DNA from 3 places in the Centipeda sp. (in: firmicutes) genome. Region 3 is predicted to be linked to each of the others. Evidence: riboswitches for the same ligand, from Rfam matches in the RefSeq annotation. Region 3 holds a riboswitch; each other region holds the start of a gene.
What was found. A riboswitch is a leader RNA that binds a small molecule or an ion and turns the genes downstream of it on or off. The one in region 3 is predicted to bind cobalamin.
Positions count from the first base shown of each region.

Region 1 (7,803 bases), on a different contig from region 3:
TTAACTGCTCCGGTCATAGGTTGACCCATTCGATACATCTCGTATCGCTGCAATATCCCCTGCAAGAGGTCAACACCATCATCAAGATTGTTTGCCAAGGCATAGATATCCTCGCGGTCAATCGGTGTAATAAATGTAAGATTCAGCTTGTCGATGATACGGTCATTGATGGCATCTGCTTCATGCTCAATACGGTTGATTTCCTCCACCTTTGTCGCTGCGGAAGTATAATCCTTCATAACATCATCTAAGACCAATGCACCTTTTTGAAAGTATTTTGCACTCTCCAGGAACAGATCAAAGAATTCATCGTCTTTCTGTTTGAAATTAAACATAAATCCAGATTCCTCCCTAAGAAGATTGAAGTCGGAGGGATATATTCATAAAGACTCACAGCTCAATAATATCATTATTTCAGATTGACAGCAAGATAAAATTTGAAAACGTTTTGCTCTGTGATTCAATATTTATGCAGTCTGCGATAGGATGAGTGCAATGTAAAAGAGCAGTGTCTGCCCACTGCTCTTCTACTAGTATGATTATCTATCTGTTATCTGAAAAGATGCCTATGCAGGAATCTCCACGTTCGGAACGACAATGCGTGGAGATTTCCCTTTCGGCAGGAGTGTAAATACGGACGAGAGGAGCTTTTGGGTGTAGGGATGCTTTGCGTGAGCAAGCTCCTGTCCATCCAGCTGCTCCACAACCTTTCCAAAGTACATGACGATAACACGCGTGCATAAACGTGACACGAGTGCAAGGTCATGACAGATGAACAGGATTGTCAGATTTCGTTCCTGCTGAATACGTACCAGAAGCTCTACAATTGTTTCCTGAACGGAAACGTCAAGAGCACTTGTCGCCTCGTCACAGACCAGAATCTCCGGCTCCAATGCCAGTGCACGCGCAATTCCTACACGTTGACGCTGTCCCCCGCTCATATTTGCGGGATAGCGTTCGGCAAAGTCCTCGGGCAGATCGACAAGACGCAGCAGCTCAGCTGCCTTGTCATGTGCGCTCCCTTTGAGGAGTCCGAAGTTCCGCAACGGTTCACAGATGATGTCCTTGATCTTCATTTTCGGATTGAAGGATGTTGTAGGATCCTGAAAGACCATCTGGATATTGCGCCGCATATTGCGGGCATCCTCGCCCTTCAGCCCCGTAATCTCCTTGTCCCTGAAGAAGATTTGACCCTCGGATGGTGCATGAAGCTGCATCAGCGTGCGCACAAGTGTACTTTTGCCACAGCCGCTTTCACCAACAATGCCTAGGATTTCCCCACGATATACGGGGAAGGAAACATCGTCACATGCAGTTAGTACCTTGCCGCCCTCCAATGGAAAGCGTTTCGTAAGGTGTTCGATGCGCAGGATAATCTCACGCTCCGACTGTGTCATAACGCTCCCCTCCAATCTGTGGTACGGCACGCAGAAGCTCCTTCGTGTAGTCCTTCTGTGCATGTTCAATAACTTCTTCAGCAGTGCCATGCTCGATGACATTACCGTTCTGCATGACCATGATCTGATCTGACATATAGGCCGCGACACCGAGGTTGTGCGTCACAAGGACAATGGATGTGCCATCCTTCTGGCAGATATCCATCATCTCATTGACGACCTGTGCTTGCGTGGTCACGTCCAACGCAGATGTTGGTTCGTCAGCAAGCAGGAGTGCCGGTTTGAAGAACATCGCCATTGCGACCCCGACACGCTGACGCATGCCGCCCGAGAGTTCAAACGGAAAGCTCTTCATTACATTTGCGGGATTGGACAGATGCATGCGTGCAAGCATATCCTGCGCCTGCGCCGTTGCCTCCTTCGCCCCCATCGTATCATGGGTCTGAATGTACTCGACGAACTGCTCGCCAATGGTACGAATCGGATCCATCATGCTGCCACTGTCCTGGAAGATCATCGCAGCGGTCTTGCCGCTCACGTGACGCCACTCCTCAGAGCTGCATTTTGTCATATCCTTCCCGTCATAGAGGATCTCGCCCGCCGTTACTCTGCCGACATGCGGCAGGCAGCCGAGCATCGCCCGAATGACGGTGGTCTTTCCGCTGCCGCTTTCGCCGACAATGGTCAGCACTTCCCCGTCCTTGAGGGTGAAGTCCACACCGTGCACCATTTCCGTGCCTTCGTATGCGATTTTTAGCCCTCGCACCTCAATCAACATTCGGGCTTCTCCTCCTTATTACTTCGCAGGTTTGATCTTGCTCGTGATCCAGTAGTAATCCGCCGGATGCATAATCGCACCCGAGATCTTTGTCGAGCTGACAATGTTTGTCTCGGGGTAGCCGAGGAAGAGTCCCGCTGCATCGTTGAGCAGGATCTGCTGCATGTCGATCATGATCTGACGGCGCTTTGCAGGATCAAATTCAACGGCGAGTTCCGCGCACTTCGCATCGTATGCGGGATTGCTGTAACCGGAGCCGTTCTGCGGGTTGTCCCCATTGACATTCGTGCGCCAGTACCAGTTGAGATAGATCTCCGGATCACCCGTGTTCGCTGTTGTGATATTCGAGATCAGCAGGTCATATTCGCCGCTGATACCAATCTTGTCGAGCAGGTTGTAGTCGACCGGCTTGATTTTGACATCAATGCCGACTTTTTTCGCATCCGCCTGGACTGCCTCTGCATAGATCGGCAGCTCTGCACGGCTATTGTAGATAACAAAGTCAACGGAAAGCGGTTTGCCGTCCTTGTCACGGATGCCATCGCCATCCGTATCCTTCCAGCCCGCCTCATCGAGGAGCTGTTTTGCACGGTCGACATTGTAGGCATTCGGGTCGGTGAGCTGATCGAATCCATAGTCGAGAGAGGGCGGAACCGGAGCCTTGCCCGGAATGAAGGTTCCCTTCAGGATGACTTCGTTGTACGCCTTGCGATCCGTCATTGAGATAAACGCAGCACGTACCTTCGGATCACCGAGAACCCCCTTATTGTTGATGCGGGCGAGAACCGTACGCAGGGATGAAATACGGTCGATGTGGAACTTCGCCGTGTCGTTGAAGAGCCCGATGTCGCCGGCAGCGATGTTGACGGCCATATCGACCTCACCCGACTGCAGTGCCATTGCGCGCGTATTCGGATCATCGATTGACGGGATCTCGACCGTCTCATACGGTACTTCCCCATCCCAATAATACGGGTTCTTCTTCATGACGGCTTTTTCCTTGACGAAGGACTCGCAGACATAGGGACCTGTGCAGATAGGACCCTGCTTTGCAAAGTCACGCTCTCCCTCGCTGGACACATCCACGATCAGGAAGAGAGGATCGGCAAGGAAGCCCGGCATGCTCGGTGACGGCTTTTCCGTCTTGATCGTGAGTGTCTGACCGTCCGCCTTCATCTCCGTGTACTTGAAGAAGGTCTCCGCACGCTTGTTCTTCGCAAAGGAGCGCTCAAGCGAAGCCTTGACCGCCTCCGCCGTCAGCGGCTTTCCATTCGAGAACTTGACATTGTCACGAATCTTGAACGTCCATGTCAGCTTATCGTCGCCAATCTTCCAGCTCTCAGCAAGCCACGGCGTCGCGTTCATCTTCTCGTCGAACTTGACAAGCGTCTCGCCCATGCCGTAGCGCATAACAACCCAGCTGAAATAGTTCTCGGTCGGCTCAAGCGTATCCGCGAAGTTCGTCACACCGACCTTCAGCGTCGTCTTGTCCCCTGCCGACTGACCACCGCCACAGCCCGTCAGGAGTGCAGCTGCCATACAGCCTGTCAGTAGAGCTGTCAGCCATCTTTTTTTCTTTCCCATTTTTTCCTCCTTTAATTTGCCTTGCGCGGGTCCATAATATCCCGCAGACTATCTCCCCATAGATTAAAGATTGCAACCACAGAAGCAATTGCAAGTCCTGGGAAAATCATAAGCCAGGGTGCCGTCTGAATCAGCTGACGTCCCTCATTCAGCATGAGCCCCCACTCCGGTGTCGGCGGCTGTGCGCCAAATCCGAGGAAGGAGAGACCTGCAAGTTCCATCATGAGTGCGCCGATGTCAAGTGCGGCGGTCACAATGATGATCGGTATGATATTCGGCAGGATATGCCGACGAATCATCGCAATCGGGCGTGTTCCGCTCGTAATCGCTGCAGAGAGATAGTCCTGCTGTTTTACCTTGAGGGTCAGGCTGCGCGCAAGACGCGCATACTTTGTCCAGCCCACGATAACAACGGCGAGAACTGCGTTGACTGCACTGCCGCCGAGCACACCTGCAATTGCAATGGCAAGGACGATGCCAGGAAATGCAAGGAACACGTCGGTCAGACGCATGATGGCATTGTCAACCTTGCCGCCGACATAGGCAGAGATCACACCGATCAATGTCCCAAGACCACCCGAAATAATCACAACGATCAGTGCCATCGTGATAGAGATGCGTGCACCATAGAGGATACGCGTAAAGATATCGCGTCCGAGCTTGTCTGTGCCGAAGTAATGCTCAGCGGATGGCGGCAGAAGTGAATTCTGAATCTGCGACTCATACGGATCGTATGACGAGATCAGCGGCGCACAGATAGCGACAAGCACAATCAGCAGGATGATGCCTGTATAGATACGAAACAGCAGTTGATCCCGCGTCATGACTTCGCCCCCTTCCTGAGCCTCGGATCAAGATACGCATAGGATATATCAACGATGAGATTCACAAACATATAGAGCGTTGCAATCCAGAGGACGAAGCCCTGCAGGAGCGGATAGTCGCGCATTTCGATCGCACGCACAGCAACGCGTCCGATGCCCGGCCACGAAAAGACAATCTCAATGACGGCAACGCCGCCGAGCAGCCAGCCAATGGCAAGGCCCAGCAGTGTGATGAGCGGCAGGAAGGCATTCGGCAGAACGTGTCGCCAGAGGATGCGCTGCATCGACATGCCGCGTGCCTTGAGACCTATAACGTAGTCCTGTCCGAGCTCCTCAAGCACTGCCGTACGTACCTGCCGCGTATACTTCGACGATAGCAGGATGGCAAGTGTAAAGGCAGGGAGAATCATACGATCAAGGCTGACTTCTCCGCCTGCAATCGGGAAAAGCCCTAACTTCAGACCGAACACATAGAGCAGAATAAGTCCTACCCAGAAGCTCGGCATGGAGACACCGAGAAAGGTGAAGAATCGTATGACTTGATCCGGCCATCGATTCCGGTACAGTGCCGAAATCACTCCTGCCGGAATGGAGATCAAGAGCATCATCACCACTGCCGTGCCTGCAAGCAGCAGTGTTCCTGGAAGATTCTGCAGCAGTTTTTCCTGCACTGGCATTTTTGCCGAGTAGGAACGCCCCATATCCCCGTGTACCACACCGTTCAGCCAACTGAGATACTGTTCGTGGAACGGTCGATCCAGCCCCAGCTCGTGGCGGGTCTGCTCAATTGTCTCCTGTGAGACAATCGTATCGCCTGTCTCGAGAATTGCATCCACAGGATCGCCCGGTGCAATGAATGTCAGACTGAACGTCAGAAAACTGACCCCCAGCAGAGTAATGATCATCTGCCCCAGACGCATCAGGATTGCTTTTGCACTCAACTCCCCAACTCCTTTGTTGTCATTTGCAAAATAAAACTTCCTGTCTCTTTTGAGACAGGAAGAAGAATGCACACAAAAAACAACGACCTTGCAACACTCCCCCAGTGCTGAAAATCGTGCATCCATCTCCCCATCTCTCGTGAGTCCATCAATGAATCTTATTGCGAGCAGGCTTTCCGGCTCATAGATCAGCGCGTTCTTCCGCCTTCCCAAGATGTTTATTTACACCCCAGTGACTTTTTACAGGCACAGGCTCTGCGCCTGTGGAAGACCACTCCCTATTTACGGCTGCGGGACAGCATGGGCATTCCACCCATTTTCCTCTCATCGCTCAACAGAATGCGTACAAAGTAATACTCATCCGTCGACACTCGCAACGTCATATATTCAGTTTTCAACATAAGTCCAAACGTAGTATATCCATATTAGATATACTTGTCAAGACACCTATTTCAGATTATTGTATTTGGACAGCCAGAAAGTCCCTTGTACTTCATCTTGATTTTTTCTTAACATGGATTCAATGCATGCTTGGAATTTCTTTCATGATATACCTTGCGCAGGAGTATGGCTGCACAGATGGCGCGCATACTCTGATCGAGTGCCAGTGAAAGCCATGCACCCTCAAGTCCCATATTGTACTTACAGAGGAAAATATAGGTGATAATTGGCCGCAGTACCGTTATGCTAATAAAGGAATAGGCTGCTACCTGTGTTGTCTTTCCGCTTGCACGCAGAATACCGGCACAGACCATCTGGTACGCCTCGGGAAAACTGACCGCTGCGACGTATGCGATAATCAGGCTGCCAAGAGGAAGGAGAGCTGCATCACGTGCATAGACGGCAAAGATTTCCTCACGCAGTAAGAAGGTTATGAGGAATACAATGATGGAGAAAATCAGACCCCAACGCATCCCTGTCCAGAGATAGCGGCGCCATTCATTCTGCTTGTGGCTGTCTCTGTTGTGTCCGGCGAGAACCGTGCTTGCCTTTCCCATCCCATTGCAGAAGCTGTAATAGAAATCACAGAAGTTCATTGCAATTGCATGGATGGCATACGGAATCGTCCCCAGTTCCGCAACCATGCGGGTATAGACGACCATGCCGATGCGTTCAAATCCCTGCTCACTGAAGATACCACCGAATACGCTGAGGAATTCACGCAGATAGACGCGCGTCAGACGATAATTTCCCTGCGCAAAGATGCCCCATGCATAGAGTACACGCAGGGTGAGGTAGAATGACCAAAGTGTTCCGCCGATTGTTCCAAGTGCAGCACCAAGAACACCGAGTTGTGGGAATGGTCCAAGACCAAAGATCAGGAGTGCATTGAGGATGACGTTGACGACGTTTCCCTGTATGTTGATCGAGAGGACACGCATGGACTCCCCGCGTCCAAACATGACCGCCTGCATGAGCGTCGTCATGGAGGTGATGAAGACAGCGGGCAGCGTCCAGAGCCCGTAGATCATCGCGTCGGAGAGATAGTCTTTCTGTGCTCCCATCCACAGGAGAATTGGATCGAGATAGATGAAGAACCCGATATGTGCGAGTCCAAGGACGACAAAAACAAGAACGATTGTTTTTTTGAGAATATCACCATAGGCATCGTGCTGATCGCGGCCAAATCGTTCCGCAATTAGTATGGTGACGGCCGCCGCGACCGAACGTGCGACCGTCAGGAGCATCATGCGTGGCTGTGAAAAGATGCTGACGGCAGCAATGGCACCCGTTCCCAGGCTGCCAACCATAATGATGTCCGCATTGCTCAGAAAGATCATCAGGACACCTTCCAGTGCAGCAGGAAGGCCTATTCTCAGATAATTTTTGTCATAGGATGTCAGCACGCTACCATCTCCCTGTTTATCCCCGTATTCCAATTTAACAAAACTATCACAGAATGATAATACTTGTCAACAATTTGTGAATATAAATCTAGGGAAGCACTGATAATTTCTGCATAAAAATAAGGGGCGCCGAAAGATAACGGCGACCCCAACTTTTTTATAACTAGCGATTTAATGCACGATGTGCAATGTCCTTACGATAATAGGCATCCTTAAAGGATATTTTCTCGACTGCGGCATAGGATTTTTTCACCGCAGACGTGATGTCTTCCCCCATGCCGACGACCCCAAGTACGCGCCCACCGTTCGTGATGATTTTGCCGTTCTGCTCCGCCGTCCCTGCATGGAACACAAGCGCGCCCGTGTCCTCTGCAGCTCTGATGCCACAAATCTCATGCCCCTTTTCATAGGATGCAGGATATCCGCCTGCCG
Region 1 covers NZ_DBHIVL010000011.1:12,307-20,109, forward strand. The annotation lists gene ACO6BQ_RS03150 (DUF47 domain-containing protein) at 1-335, opposite strand, end outside; gene ACO6BQ_RS03155 (ABC transporter ATP-binding protein) at 567-1,397, opposite strand; gene ACO6BQ_RS03160 (ABC transporter ATP-binding protein) at 1,378-2,175, opposite strand; gene ACO6BQ_RS03165 (ABC transporter substrate-binding protein) at 2,194-3,759, opposite strand; gene nikC (nickel transporter permease) at 3,771-4,583, opposite strand; gene nikB (nickel ABC transporter permease) at 4,580-5,524, opposite strand; cobalamin riboswitch at 5,674-5,912, opposite strand; gene ACO6BQ_RS03180 (MATE family efflux transporter) at 6,034-7,371, opposite strand; gene purD (phosphoribosylamine--glycine ligase) at 7,535-7,803, opposite strand, start outside.
Region 1: linked by a shared signal. The riboswitch ahead of nikB (nickel ABC transporter permease) and the one ahead of ACO6BQ_RS03905 (TonB-dependent receptor plug domain-containing protein) in region 3 are both predicted to bind cobalamin.

Region 2 (7,803 bases), on a different contig from region 3:
TCATAGAAAACGGCGACGGTGTCGGCGACCTCGACAGCGAGATCGATATCGTGCGTGATGAGCAGGATGCTCTTTCCCGCATCGGCAAGCTCACGCAGAAGCTGCAATGCCTCAACGGCGCTCTTGACATCCATGCCGGGCGTCGGCTCGTCCGCGATGATGAGGGCGGCGTCCGTGATGACAGCGGTCGAAAAGAGCACGCGCCGTGCCATGCCGCCCGAGAGCTGGAATGGATACAGGCGCTGAACCTTTTCCTCCAAGTGCAGCCGCCGGAATGTTGCCGCCATATCCACTGGAGAACCGTGAAGCCCACACACCTCTTCGCCAACGCGCATGAGCGGGTCGAGATATGTCACGGACTGCGGAATCAACGCCAGCTCCCGTCCGCGAAGCTCTTCCTGCCGCGCCGCATCCAGCGCGGTTCCGCGATAAAGCATCTCGCCGCTCGTCACGGCATTGTACGGCAGTATGCCGAGTACGGCATGCGCCAAAAGGCTCTTGCCGGAACCGCTTGCGCCGACGACGGCAAGGATCTCTCCCGTCGTCAGACGCAGATTGACGCCGTGCATCCCTGTCACCAGCGTATGCTTCAACGCACCCTGATACATGCGGAAGGACACGGACAGATTCTTTACTTCGAGAAGTTCTTGTCCCATAAAGCCTCCTATTTCTGTCCAGACTGCGGATCAAGAATATCGCGCAGCGTCTCGCCGAGACGATCAAAGATCAGTACGACCAGCAGCAGCAAGAAGCCGGGGAAAAACGCCAACCACCACATGCCGAGCGCCAGATAGCTCATGGACTCCGACAAGATGATGCCGATGGCCGGCATATCGAGCGGCAGTCCGTAGCCGAGGAAGCTGATTGCCGCCTCATGCATGATCGCATGGGGAAAGAGCAGAACGAGCCCGATGATGTACTGCGGCAGCACATGTGGTACGAAATGCCGCCGTGCCACAGTCACCCACGAGTACCCGTACTGCCGTGCCGCCAGAACATAAGGCTGCGAGCGCAGCTGCATGACTTCCGCACGGATGACGCGCGTCAGACGCGGCCAGTGCGTGACGATGACGCCGATGGATACGCCGAGGATGCCTCCGCCCATCATCACCGAAATCATGAGGATGAGCAGGATGTGCGGAATCCCCATGCAGAGATCGACGAGCCAGAGAATGAAGCGATCCACCTTGCCGCCGAATGCCGCCGACAGCGTTCCGAGAAGGAGTGCGATGCAGGAGCTGAAAAATGCGGCGGCAAAGCCGATCTGCAGACTGATCGACATGCCCTTGACGGAGCGCAGGAACATGTCGCGCCCCATATCGTCCGTACCAAAGGGATGCAGGACGGACGGCGCAAGATTCTTCTGCCCAAAGTCGACGGCATAGGAACTCTCATCCATCGTCGTACCCCAGAGGAGCAGGCCCAAAATGAACAGGGTCGCAAACACGGCAAAGATGAGTCGGCGCTGGCGGACACTCAGCCCGCTGCGAGAGAGGGAAAGAGCCTTGCTCATGACGTCCCCCTCCCCTCGCGCAGCTGCGGATCCACAACGCCATACAGGATGTTGGCGATGAGATTGCCGACGAAGATGAACACCGCGCTGAAGATTGCGATGCCAAGCAGCAGCGAAAGATCGCCGCGCAGCCCCGCCAGCGTGACCGTACTGCCCAGTCCCGGGTAGGAGAACACCGTCTCGGCGAGAATCGCTCCGCCGAACAGCTCATTGAAGGAAGCAAACTGCAAGGTGATCGCGGGCATCAGAATGTTTCGCAGACCATGCCGCCGCACGCGCTGCCAGAGCGTCTCGCCGCGCGCCTCCGCGAAGAGCATGTAGTTCGTCCCCATCACCTCGATCATCTTTTCACGCGTCTGCAGCGCGATGGCAGAAATCCCCGTGACGCTGAGCGTCAACGCCGGCAAAATCAGATGATGAATCTGATCGGCCAGCGTCACCTCCTCATGCAATTTTCCAATAGGAGCGGCGAGCGCCAGCGGAAACCACTGCAGCTTGACCGCGAAGATCATGAGGAACAAAAGCCCGAGCCAGAAGACCGGTACGGAGACGCACAGAAGAGAGAACCCCTGAACCGCCTTGTCCAGCCGGCTGCCGCGGTACATTCCTGCGAGAACGCCGAGCACGAAGCCGACCGCACCGGAGAGCGTCCACGCCGTCATCATGAGAAGCAGCGTCAGACGGAATTTCTCCCCGATGACTTCCAGTACGGGCGCACGATAGATGAACGACGTGCCGAAATCACCGTGCAGAATATTCCCCGCCCAAAGCAGAAAGCGCTCCAGCGGCGGCTTGTCAAAGCCCCAATAGGCGGCGACGAGCGCATGCTGCTCCGCCGATGCCGCCTTATTGATGAAGTACGCGTCGATGGGGTCGATGGGCGAATTGGCGAGCAGGATAAAACTGATGACGCTCACCGCAGCCAGGAGGAGCACAAGCCGAAAAAGATTGCCTCCAAGAAAGCAGAAGATTCTCTTATCCATTTACTTCCTCCACTGCCATTCGTCAAGTGTTATAAGGATCCCCATGCCCTGTCCGCGCTCACCCGCACGCAGCTGACCGAGATCGAGCTGATTGTTGACGAAATACGGCATCTGAACCGTCGCAATCCAAAGATAGGGGATATCGACCTTCGGCCCTGTCATGCCATCCCACTGTGCCGCACGGAACTCGCGCAGCATCTCCTCATCGGTCGCAGCGGCAAGTGCCCGATCGATATGCACATCAACCGTCGGGTTGCGATACATGGCAGAGTTGTTGATGACATTCACCCCGACCTGCGAGGAATGGAAATAATTGTAGATCACTTGCGGCGTATAGTCGCCGCCCGCCCATACCGTCGGGATGTTGCGCGCTATCTTGCGGGCCTCCGACCATGGCGTCGACTTTGCGATGATGTTGATGCCGAGCTTCTTCGCATCCTGTGCAAGCGCCACCGCTGTATTGTAGCGCTGCAGGTCATTGGAACGGCCATTGATGACGAATTCCGCCTTCTGACCGTTCTTCTCGCGAATGCCGTCGCCGTCCGTATCCACCCAGCCCGCAGCCTCAAGGATCTTCACTGCTTCGTCCACGCGGTTGTCCGATTCCTGCAAATCGTTATTCGCCCAAGAAAGAGCTTCCGCAAAATTCATCGTCGGCTTTCCGAAGCCGCCGAGCGCATTCTCGATGATCGTCTTGCGGTCGATGCCGATGTTCAGTGCCTGGCGGATGGCAGGATCGCTCGTCACATTGTTGCCGACCAGCATGCCGTTTTCGTCATGCTCCGGCTCCTGCGGCATATTGACGCAGAAGCTGTCGATGGTGTCCATCACTACCAATTTCATATTCGGCACGCTTGCCGCCGCAAATTCGGGCGGTGCAAAGACGAGATCGACCTGTCCGGACTGCGCTGCTGCAAGCACAGCATCATTGCCCAGATTCAGCGCCGTCACCTTTTTCAGCTTCGGCTTTTCTCCGTAATAATATTCGTTCGGCTCCATCACAAGCTGCTGTTCCTTTTGGAACGAGACGACCTTCCAGGGACCGCTGCCGACCGGCGCCGTCGCATACCCTTCTTTATAGGCGTGCTTCGGCACAATGCCGAGGGATGCCGCCGTTTCGAGGAAAACAGACCACGGGCGTGACAGCTTGAACTCCACCTGCGTCGGGGACAGGGCGCGCACCGACTCCATCGCGGTCAGATCCACGGCGCTGGCCGCCTTCTTCGCCGTTTCGTAGGTAAAGACGACATCCTCTGCCGTCAGCGGCTGACCGTCAGAGAATTTCGCATCATCCCGGATCGTAAAGGTATACTTCAGCCCATCCTCTGAACGTTCAACGTTTGTAGCCAGCTCCTTGATGAGCTGATTCTTTTCATCATGTCCCATCAATGCGCTGTGGAACGGATCCGGCCCCCAGAGACCCCATCCCATCGTCGGATCGAAACCCTCGCCTACCATATACTTGCCGACCGAGATCACGATTTCGCCCTTCTCTGCGCGCTCGTTTTTCGCCTGATCCGCGCCTCCGCAGCCGACGGTGAGCATCATCATCGCCGCCAGCAGAAACATACAAAGTTTCCTCACTGTCATGCCTCCTCGCATATAACACCCAATACTCACAGCATACCTTCCTCCAGACAATCCTATCATTCTGCGCCTTCCATCCACCTCCTTCCATCACTTTCGCCCAGACATATAAAAAGCCTCTTTGCTAAAGAGCAAAAAGGCGCACGAAACACGAGCCACGCCTTCCTGTCTCTCGCAGGAATAATAACAGCGCTTCGATCGGGCAGTTCTTCTGGCTCTGCATCCTCGTCTTCCTCGCCTTCCCAGTTTCCCAGTGACATCATGAGGTCGACTCTGCATTACAGCTGCGGAACAGCGCAGGTCTTTCACCTGCTTCTCTATTAAGCGCAGCGCGCACCCGATCGGCAAAATATGGAATTATGATTTTAACGAGATTCGGGTTCAGCCTATCATACAATCTACAGGATGTCAATATGAAATGCGATTACTTATTAAGGAAGCACTGATAAATTCAGCCACGCCATCTTGATGTATCTTTTTTGCCCGCACTGTGTCGACAAATCCTCCACATAGTCCTTGCTATGCGTCCGGTTTGTCTCCTTGTTCGGACAAAAAATCTACGCCAATCTGACGGACTTCATTTTATCAGCGATTCCTTAAGAGACTTGATGCCCATATTTCATTCTTTTGAAAAATTCCCTTGACAGATTTTCGATCCCTTGTTATAATTCATTTTGTCGTTTGGACATGAGCGGCGAACAAATGGGGTTATAGCTCAGTTGGTTAGAGTGTCTCGTTGACATCGAGGAGGTCACAAGTTCGAATCTTGTTAACCCCACCATTTAATTTTTCATCCGCAAGTGTGCGGATTTTTTCATCTCAGGCTCACTTAGCTCAGTTGGTAGAGCATCTCCGTCACATGGAGGGGGTCGGGGGTTCGAATCCCTCAGTGAGCACCATTGTATATAACAGCCGTCCCGTGTGGGCGGTTTTTTTGTGCTTTCTTTTCCCCTATGCTATAATGGTAGCAAACAAAACGCTATTGGGGAGGTATATCATGTCAATCAAGGAAATTCGCCCAACGGATCTGACCGACAATGTATTCAAACTGATTGGTCAAGATTGGATGCTGGTCAGTGCAGTGCACGATGGAAAGACCAACGGAATGACGGCTTCATGGGGTGGTCTTGGCATCCTCTGGGCGCGTCCCGTCGCCTATATTTTCATTCGTCCGACACGCTACACGAAGGAGTTTGTCGATGCCTCAGATGGTATGACTCTCTCGATCTTTGAGCAGAAATACAAGCCCATGATGCAGTATTTTGGAACCGTATCGGGGCGCAACGAGGATAAGATCGCAAAGCAGGGGCTTACGCTGAAGGAACACGGTGCTTATACGTACTTTGAGGAGGCGCGTCTCACTCTGCTCACGAAAAAACTCTATGCGCAGCCGTTGGATAAGTCCTTCTTCACATATGCCGCTGTCAATGAACGAGAGGATTTCCCAAATACCTACTATCCGGAACATGACTATCACACAATGTATATTGCGGAGATCGAGAATGTCCTGATCAAGGAGTAAGTATGGCAACCAAAGACAAGGAAAATGCCGCGCGCATCCTTGCGCAGACAAGCCTCGCGCAGGGAATGAATGCAGAGGAGGTCGCCGAACTCCTCGCCTCAAGCGATGTCACACTGCGCACCTATCCGAAGGGAGCACTCATCTTCCATGACGGAGAGATGCCGCATGCGCTCTACATTCTGCTTGAGGGCGAGGTGCATATCCTCAAGGATACGTACTCGGGGCGGCAGATCTTCATCTCGGAAATCGACCGCCCGGGCGATCTGTTCGGCGAGGTCTACGAGGTGCTAAAGCGCCCATACGATATGTATGTCCGCGCTGTGACGAAGGTGAAGCTGCTCGAAGTGTCGAGCCGTCTCTTTGCCTTCGATGTGGGCGATGCGCCGCACCGCGCTGCGCTGATTGTGCAGCGAAACCTCATGAAGATCTTTGCAGAAAAAGCATACGGGATGCACACGAAACTCAAGATTCTCGCGAGCGGCACGCTGCGCGAGAAGATTGTCCGCTATCTGTTCCCTCACATCGACAAAGATGGGTGTGTGACACTCACGGTCAGCCGTGAGTTTATCGCCGCCTATCTCGCCGTCAGCCGTCCTGCCCTCTCGCGTGAGCTGGGTGCGATGCAGCGCGAGGGCATCATCGAGGCAAGAGGGCGGAGCATACGCATTCTGGATATGGAGCGTTTTGAGGGGTATCTGTAAATAAAGGAAGCACTGATAAATTCAGCCACGCCATCTTAGCGCATCTTTTTTGCCCGCTCAACGCTCGCAAATCCTCCACATAGCTCTGGCTATGCGTCCGGTTTGCTGCCTCAATCGGACAGAAAAATCTGTGCCAATCTGAGGGTCTATTTTATCAGCGATTCCTAAAGAGTCTTTCCAAGAAAAAAGAGATTCCAAACGTCGAACGTGACGAATGGAATCTCTTTTTTAGTGTATGAACCACATCCGCGCAATGCGTCCCTTAACGGCATATCAGCTTCCCCCGTCGCTACGGGGGAAGTGGCACACCGAAGGTGTGTCGATAGGGACACCGGTAGCATAAGTGACTCTGATTCGATAGATAACCTATACCGCTCCGAGAGCAGCCCATCAATCAAGCCGCAGCCCCTCGATGAGGAGATCACGCGCAGGTGCGAAGCGATAGAATCCAAGAATCTCAACGGGAATGGGGCGCGGCATGCCGTAGAGGTAGACGCGGCCCTCGAAGCCCATATCAAAGCGCGGCGCAGCATCCTGCACGAGCGCGGTGAGTATACCGCCCGGCACGGCTGCGGCGTGGATGGTGAAGGCAGTCGCGTTGCCTGTCGCCTGTCGGATGCGGTAGTTGCCGGCGACGCCGTCGCTCATGCCGCCGATGCGCCCTGTGATATCGTAGCTACCCGGCGTGTCGCTGCTCGTCACCGTCGTGCCAAATTCAATGCCATCCGCACCTAATACGGACGGATTCTCGCCGACCGCGAAGCCGTCCGCACACCCCGTAAAGGAGGGCATAGCCTCGCCCTGCACAATGCTCCGTGCGTCGGCGGTCAACGTGAGGGTGCTGTGCGTGATCGTGCCCGTGCCTGTGAGCGTATCTGTGCTCAGACGATAGTTCCCCGCGCCCGTACCGCGCAGTGCGAACGTGTAGCTGACCGCATTTGCCGACGCGACATCCTTGCTGTTGTATGCCGCGCCCGTGGCGGTCGCCGAGACAAGGCTCTCCTCGCCCGCGACGACGTTATTCAGCGTCGCGTGGAACTGCGCTGCGTCTGCGGCGGTTGTGCCGTCGTAGGTCTTGCTCTGCGCCGCGACGCCGCTCATGGTCAGCGTGCGCTGCGTAATGGTCGCGCCGCCGATGAGGTCATAGCCGAGCTGGTCACTGTAGGCATCGTATGTGCCGACATCCTTCCCCGTATTGACGAGGGTGATGTGCGGATCCGTTGTCGCAAAGACATTGCCGTCGTAGACTTTCGCAAGGCGCTTCGTACCCTTCATCAGACCCGTGAGCAGCGGCGTGGTATGCCCATCGTAGATGCGCCACGGCGTGCCCTTGCCGCCCTCGGTGGCGACGACGGCATTGCCGTTCGCGTCCTGCCAACTCATGTATGTCGCCGCCAGCTTCATATCCGCCTCAAGAGCGACCTTGACATCCGTCACGTCAGCCCCACCGCTCAATGTCCCGACCGTCTGCCCTGCGCTGCCCGCCTTCGATACGGC
Region 2 covers NZ_DBHIVL010000006.1:23,923-31,725, reverse strand. The annotation lists gene ACO6BQ_RS02105 (ATP-binding cassette domain-containing protein) at 1-656, opposite strand, end outside; gene ACO6BQ_RS02100 (ABC transporter permease) at 665-1,513, opposite strand; gene ACO6BQ_RS02095 (ABC transporter permease) at 1,510-2,496, opposite strand; gene ACO6BQ_RS02090 (ABC transporter substrate-binding protein) at 2,497-4,086, opposite strand; cobalamin riboswitch at 4,268-4,439, opposite strand; gene ACO6BQ_RS02085 (secretion protein HlyD) at 4,515-4,640, opposite strand; tRNA gene ACO6BQ_RS02080 (tRNA-Val) at 4,788-4,864, shown strand; tRNA gene ACO6BQ_RS02075 (tRNA-Val) at 4,907-4,982, shown strand; gene ACO6BQ_RS02070 (flavin reductase) at 5,081-5,605, shown strand; gene ACO6BQ_RS02065 (Crp/Fnr family transcriptional regulator) at 5,608-6,306, shown strand; gene ACO6BQ_RS02060 (YDG domain-containing protein) at 6,697-7,803, opposite strand, start outside.
Region 2: linked by a shared signal. The riboswitch ahead of ACO6BQ_RS02090 (ABC transporter substrate-binding protein) and the one ahead of ACO6BQ_RS03905 (TonB-dependent receptor plug domain-containing protein) in region 3 are both predicted to bind cobalamin.

Region 3 (7,803 bases):
CTATCCCGATATGTTTGCGATCTTCAACGCGCTGCACTACACGAGCTTTGCGGATACGAAGGTCGTCATTCTCGGGCAGGACCCGTACCACGGCGACGGGCAGGCACACGGGCTTTCGTTCTCCGTGCAGGTTGGCATTGACCCGCCGCCGTCCCTCTTCAACATCTACAAGGAAATGCAGGACGATCTTGGCATCGTACCCCCTGCGCATGGATGCCTTATCCCGTGGGCAAGGCAGGGCGTGCTGCTTCTCAATACCGTACTCACCGTGCGCGCTCATGCAGCGGCATCCCATGCAGGGCACGGCTGGGAGCGGTTCACCGACCACATCATTCAGCTGCTCGGTGCGCGTGAGCGTCCGCTCGCCTTTATCCTCTGGGGCAGCCCCGCACGGCGCAAACGCAGCCTCATCACGAATCCGCAGCATCTCATCGTCGAGTCGCCGCACCCGAGCCCGCTCTCGGCACATCGCGGCTTCTTCGGCAGCCATCCCTTTTCACGCGTCAATGACTTTCTTACAGCGGCGGGGGAGACACCGATTGCGTGGCAGCTGCCGTCGGCGGAGGAGATTGAGGCGTGACTTGAATAGAACGGAAAGGTATTTATCATGAAAATTTCATCTCTGCGTAACATCTGTGCACTTGGCACTCTCATCTGTCTCGGCGGCTGTGGCGCACCCGCTGCGACTTCGGCGGAGATGCCGCATGAAATCGTGCAGAAGAACAGTGTAGCGGACGGTCAGAAGGAAATCTATCTTGCGGGTGGCTGCTTTTGGGGGACGGAGCTCTATGTTGACCTCGTATATGGTGTGATCTCTGTCGAGAGTGGTTATGCGAACGGTATGACCTCACATCCCTCCTATCGTGCCGTGTGCAGCGGCAGTGGTCATGCGGAGGCGGTTCATGTTGTCTATGATCCGCGCGTCGTTTCCCTTGACGAGATTCTCACCGCTTTTTATGACTCCATCGACCCGACGGCAGTGGATCGGCAGGGGAATGATGTTGGGCGGCAGTACCGTTCGGGCATCTACTATGTGCCAAATGCGGACGGCAGTGAAAGCGATGATGCCCGTGTGATACAAGCCTCCCTCGATGCCCTTGAGAAGCGTATTGGAAAGCCCGTCGCGATTGAGACGGGAGCGATCGTGAACTTCTACCGTGCCGAGGAGGAGCATCAGGAGTATCTTGAGAAAAATCCGAATGGCTACTGCCATATCTCGCCTGCCCTCATCGCGCAGATGCGCGAGAAACGCGCTGCTGCGGAGCGGACGGGGAAGCATCCGGCACGCACCTTTGTAAAACCCTCGGATGCCGAACTCAAGGAGCGTCTGACCGGGATTCAATACGCCGTTACGCAACAGAAAGCGACCGAGCCCGCGTTCCGCAACGAATATGATCATGAATTCCGCGAAGGAATTTACTGTGACATCACGACGGGCGAGCCGCTCTTTATCTCAACGGACAAATATGATTCCGGCTGCGGTTGGCCGGCATTTTCGCGCCCGATTGACAGCGCACTCATCGCCGAGCACGAGGATCGCTCCTACGGCATGGTGCGCACAGAGGTCACGGCGGCGGGCAGCGGCGCGCACCTCGGACACGTCTTTGATGATGGCCCTGCAGCGACGGGCGGTCTGCGCTACTGCATCAACAGTGCCTCCCTGCGCTTCATTCCAAAGGAGGAGATGGAGACGGAGGGATACGGCGACTATCTCTATCTGCTGGAAAAATAATCTCACATATTGAGAGAATTCGTAAAATATCTATTTCTCGTATTGACAAGTACTTCCTCCAATGTTATCTTTAGCATTGCGAAAACTTTATAGGAATTGGATCAGGTACTTTGTGTTTAATAGAAAATCCGGTAAGGAGTCATCTCCATAAGCCGGAGCGGTCCCGCCACTGTATCAGTGAGCAAGCCTGCATGGAAATGTACTGTCATTTCCGATAACGTCACTGGGGGAGTTCCCTTGGGAAGGCGCAGGTCTGCGATGAACTGGAGCCAGGAGAACTGCCTGATTGACAATCGCCGTTTGACCTGCGAGTGATGGGGATGGGGATTTGCGTGCTGTTTTATGCCGCTTTGAGACCCTTTGATTGAGAGCCTATGAGCCCTTTTCTGCTGTTGCAGGAAGGGGCTTTTTGTTTACCCCTATACCTAAAAGTTTTCAAAATATGATTACGGCGCATGGAGTGCGTTGCAGAAGAAAGGTGACATAGGATATGACAAGAGAGAAGAAGTGGACGCTGGCGGTGCTTGCGGCATTTGCGGGAGCAAGTTTTGTCGGAACGGCATATGCTGCAGAAAGTGCAGATGCCCCATCCGAGGAGACACACGCGCTTACCGATACGGTTGTTACGGCACAGCGCCGTGAGAAGCGCGATCTCGACACGCCGGCAACGACAACGATCATCACGGCGAAGGAAATCGAGAAGGCCGGCTACCGCAACGTATTCGAAGCCATCGACCAGCAGATCGGATCAACGAGCACATCCTACGGCGAGGCGGGGCAGGACTTCGGGCTTGCTGCGGGGCGTCTCACATTACGCGGCTATGACCGCGGAACCCTCGTCATGGTGAACGGCGTGCCGATGAATCTCAAGAACTACCCGAGCACGGAGAACATCCCGGCGAACATGGTCGAGCGCATCGAGATTGTCAAGGGTGCAGCGTCAACGCTTTACGGTGCTGAGGCGATGGGCGGCGTTGTGAACATCATCTTGAAACAACCGACCGAACAGGAATCGGAATTCAAACTCAGTCAGACCGTTGGAAACTATTTCAAGAAGAGTGAGGCAACCTACGTAGGTGACCGTATCATGGTCGATGTGAGCCGTGAGTGGTCGAAGGATCTTCCACACTCGAATGGGTTTGGGATGGATAAGATCTCTTGGGTTGACTGGTGGGTCGGCAAGGGAAAGAAAAACCGTGTCGGCTTGATTGCCCAGCTCACGGATGAACTGTCCTTCAACTACAACTATATGGACGCCGACATCACGCGTGGTGGGATTCGTTATAAAAAGAATGCCTCGAAGACGGCACTTGTCCCCGAGGGAACGAAATACAACTATCGCTATAATGATCTCCGCCATACGGCAAGTCTCGTCTATCAGGGCAAGGATAATGGAATCCATGCAGTTCTTGGTTACAACTACCGTAAGGTTGATGGATACGACTATCTTGCCAACAAGAAGAATGACGGCAATGCGACCATGGACGGTCAGATCCTCGACGTACAGAAGACTTGGAAGCTGAAAAAAGACTCTCTGGTGCTGGGCTATTCCTACAAGCGTGAGGCAATTGATACGCCTGCCAAAAAGCGTTCTGCTGTGCGCACGGGCAACTCCCTTTATGCTTCGTACAGCAAACAATTCACGCCGAAGTTTAACTTTACGCTTGGGCTGCGCGGAGAGTTCATCAACGATCCTGAGGAGGATCAACGGGTCTTCGTGCCACAGTTCCAGACGAACTATCAATTTGATCGGAATACAGCTTGGTATATCAACGTCGGCAAGGCATTCCAGATGCCGACGGTAGACGATAGCTTCCGCTATAATAATTTTAACCCGACTGGTCTAAAGCCGGAGAACGGTTGGACATACGAAACGGGGGTCAAGATTCGTCGCGGTAATGATACGTGGAAGGCCGCCGTATATCACATGGATATGAAGAATAAAATCGGCTGGCGCTATGATAGGGCGACAGATACGCATTATGCAGTCAATACGGGACAGTTCCGCAATACAGGGATTGAGTTAGAGTATGCAAAGCGCTTTAATGATGCGTGGAGTCTGACGCTTGGGGGGGCTGTGTCCAATCCGGAAATACAGAATCCGACTGGAACAAATAAGGACTGGGTACAGGATGCGGCACGCCTGCAAGGGCTTGTGCGTCTCGACTATCAGATGGCAAAGTGGCAGGGGAATCTGAATCTCAAATACCTTGGCGATCGTGAATACACGGCGCAGCGGTACGGAGCAGCGCAGGATGTGCCCGATAAGATTCAGCTCAATATGAATGTCATCTACACGGCGGGCAAAGACGACGAGGTGTCGCTCGGCATCTACAATTTGCTGAACCGCGAGAACTACTCCAACCGCTATGGCAACCTTGACCTCGGGCGCAACTACCGCCTGACCTATACCCATGCGTTCTAAGCAAGCACTGCTCTGCACGCTTCTCTTCCTCCTCCTCGCAGCCGCTCTCGTCGGCGGCTGCGGGGTTGCGCAGGAGAAAGCGGCAGAGCAATCTGTGTTCTATCGCGGAACGGATGGCATGGGCGTGGAGGTGGTTCTCACTGAGAAGCCAAAACGAGTCGTTTCGCTGGGGCTCGCAACGGATGAGATCCTGCTCGCCATTGCCCCGCCCGAGCAGATTGCGGCGCTCACCGCCTATGCGGATGATCCCGGACTCTCCTCAATGACGGAGGCGGCGAAGGCTGTTCCCGTGAAGCTCAAGGATCGAAGCCCCGAGCGCGTGCTTGCGCTCCATCCCGATCTCGTCTTTACCACGGACGGCGTGCCGAAGGAGCTCGTGGAGAGTCTGCGCGATCTCGGGCTGACAGTCTATGCCTCGCGCACGCCGAAGCGTGTCGAGGGCATCTTTACGCGCATTGAGGAGGTCGGCAGGCTCGTCGGTCAGGAGGAGAATGCCGCCGCACTCATTGCGGAAAAGCGCGCACGCCTCGCGGATGTCGAGCGTCGTGTCGGGGACATCCCCGAGGCGGAGCGCCCTATCGTCGTCGCATTTGCGTTCAGCGGCGTGTTCGGACAGAAGGACGGGCTCTTTGACGATATGTGCCGCCATGCCTCTCTGCGCAACGGTGCCGCAATGGTCGGGCTGACAGCAGAGACACCCGTTTCGATGGAGCAGATTGTTGCGCTCGATCCCGATGTTTTTCTGCTGCCGACATGGAGTGCAGAGGGGGAAAAGACGGAGGAGTTCCGCGCGAAGCTCCGCAGTGATCCTCTGTTCATGCATGTGAAGGCGGTGCGGGAGAACCATCTCTATGCCGTGCCCGATACCTACCGCTACAGCGCGGGGCAGAATGCGATCGAGTGCATCTATGAACTGGCGCGCGTGGTCTATCCCGAGCGCTTTGCAGATGAGAAGTGAGCAAACGAGAATGATGCCGCTGCAGATGATGGTATTGAGCCTCACGGGTGACTGCAATCTTGCGTGCCGCTACTGCTATGCATTCGGGCAGGATCGGAGCATGATGACGTGGGAGACGGCGCGGTGCGCGATCGATCTCGCAGCGGCGGGGGGAGCTCCCTTTATCCTTCAGTTCTCGGGTGGAGAGCCGCTGTTGGCGCTTCCTCTGCTGCGTCGGATTGCGGACTACGTCCGCACCAATCGGATACGGGCACGCATGGATCTGCAGACCAATGGGACGCTGCTGACCGAGGAGACGGCAGACTTCCTACACCATGCGGGCATCGGCATCGGCATCAGCCTCGACGGCAGACCCGATGTTCACGATGTGCACCGCTGCTACCCCGATGGATGCGGCTCGTCGATGGATGTGATCGCGGGGATTCAGTGCCTCGGCCGGCGTGGCATCGCGATCGGTCTGACCTGTGTTGTCACGGCGGAGAATGTCGGGAAGCTCTCAGGCATCATCGAGATGGCATACTATCTCGGCAATGTGCGCCGTGTGGGATTTGATCTCCTGCGCGGACAGGGGCGCGGCACTGCTGTCCGCCCCGCACGCGAGGAGGAGATGGCACAGGCGATGGCAGAGGTCTTTGTGCGAAACGAACACCTTGGACGGTTGCACGGATACCGCATCGCGATTGCGCAGGAGGAGCAGGCGGCATGCCTTTCGCAGCGCACGGGCGATGGCTTTTCACATTGTCATGCGATGAGCGGGGCGGGCGTACACGTTGATGCCGTGGGGAATATCTATGCGTGTTCCTCCTTTGTCGGCGATGCGCGTTTTCTGCTCGGCGATGTGGAGCACGGCATCGACGTTCGGCGGCAGGTGGAGGTGGCACATGAGATGCAGGATGCTATGGCGTTTTGCAGCGCGTGTGTGGATTTTACGAGCTGCGGCGGCGCGTGTTACGCACGCAGGGCGGGGCAGGAACATCCTGCCGCATCCGATGCCGAATGTGCGCTGAAACGTGCGGCGATAAAGGCGGCAGGTGTTTGAGGAAACACCGATAAACTGCTTGTATTTGTCTATGGGAATGTTCTTATCTGTCGGATGATGCCCACATCTCGGCAGTTGATGATATAGATGTTGTTGTATCTAAATTTTAGGAGGAAGAATTAAATGACAAACTACATTTCAAAAAAGATTGTCATGAATGTGACAGCAGCACTTGCTTTTGGACTTGTGTCCACGGGGGGGGGACATGCCTTTGCAGCGGATGCGGATTCGTCTGCAAGTGAGCATATGCTGGACGAAACTGTCGTCACTGCGACGCGTACGCCGAACAAGGAATTGAAAGCAGATGCGAATATTACGGTGATTACGGGCAAGGACATCGAGCGTCGCCACTATACGGATCTGGCACAGGCATTGCGCGATGTACCGGGGATTACCATCAACCAGTATGCGCCGGCGGGATATAACAACAGCAATGTGCTCTACATCAATGGCTCAAAGGATGTAGTCCTGATGGTCGATGGTGTGCGGCAGAATTATGTCGGCGATCCCATAGGCAGCACGACGACCTCCATTGCTTCTGCGATGAAGGATCTCAGCGGTATCGAGCGCATCGAGGTGCTGCATGGTTCGGCATCGACACTCTACGGCTCGGATGCAAAGGGCGGTGTCATCAATATCATCACGAAGAAAGCACAGGGGATGAAGACGACGCTCGGTATCGGCTACGGCAGCTACGGCCGTCAGCAGTACAGCATCGCGAATGCCGGTGGTGAAAACGGCTGGGATTGGCGCGTGAAATACCAGAAGGATAAGAGCAGCGACTTCAAGGACGCACATGGGAATACGACCCCGTCCCATCTGGACGCGGACTCGATCAGCACCCATATTGGTAAGCAGGTTAGCAAGGCATCCTATATTGCTGCAAATTACCGCTCCTATAAAGACGAAAACCGTTACCAGGGACGTTGGGAGACTCCGAAAAACGGCGATACGGATTACTTCGATATTGATTTGTTGTGGAATGTCCAAATTGACGACACTACGAAGAATCAGATGAGTGTTTCGCGCAGCCTGTATAAGTATAATCTCTATACAGATAGGTATAGAATGGAAAATCAGGGATGGAAGTTCAGCAACCAATTTGACAAGACCCTTGGACACCATCTTTTGACCGCAGGTTTTGAATATAAAACGGATAAGGTCACGGCAGAGTCATTTGGAACGGTTGCTCCGAATGGGAAGAAAATGACAAATCGCTCCTTCTATTTGCAGGATCAGTGGAGCATTCTTCCGACGCTGAAACTCACGGCAGGTCTTCGTCATGATCGTCACTCGTCGTTTGGCAGTCACAACAGCTCAAGCATTAGTCTTGGCTATGACATTGACCCCGTGACACACACCTATGTTTCCTACAATGCTTATTTCATCACACCTACACCGGGGCAACTTTATGGCTCGTTTGGAGCAAATCCAAATCTAAAACCGGAGGTCGGCAACACGAAGGAGATCGGCATTGCTCGTGACTTTGGCAAGGGACTTAGTCTGACAGCAAGCTATTTCAAACGTCATTCGACGGATTGTATCAGATGGGCAAGTGGTTTGTATCAGAATATCGGCGATGAGGACGCACACGGCTGGTCGCTGCAGCTTGACAAGCGCGTCGATTCCCACTGGCGCACCCGCGTTGG
Region 3 covers NZ_DBHIVL010000015.1:11,559-19,361, reverse strand. The annotation lists gene ACO6BQ_RS03915 (uracil-DNA glycosylase) at 1-580, shown strand, start outside; gene msrB (peptide-methionine (R)-S-oxide reductase MsrB) at 608-1,732, shown strand; cobalamin riboswitch at 1,819-2,032, shown strand; gene ACO6BQ_RS03905 (TonB-dependent receptor plug domain-containing protein) at 2,223-4,157, shown strand; gene ACO6BQ_RS03900 (ABC transporter substrate-binding protein) at 4,147-5,115, shown strand; gene ACO6BQ_RS03895 (radical SAM protein) at 5,129-6,154, shown strand; gene ACO6BQ_RS03890 (TonB-dependent receptor plug domain-containing protein) at 6,278-7,803, shown strand, end outside.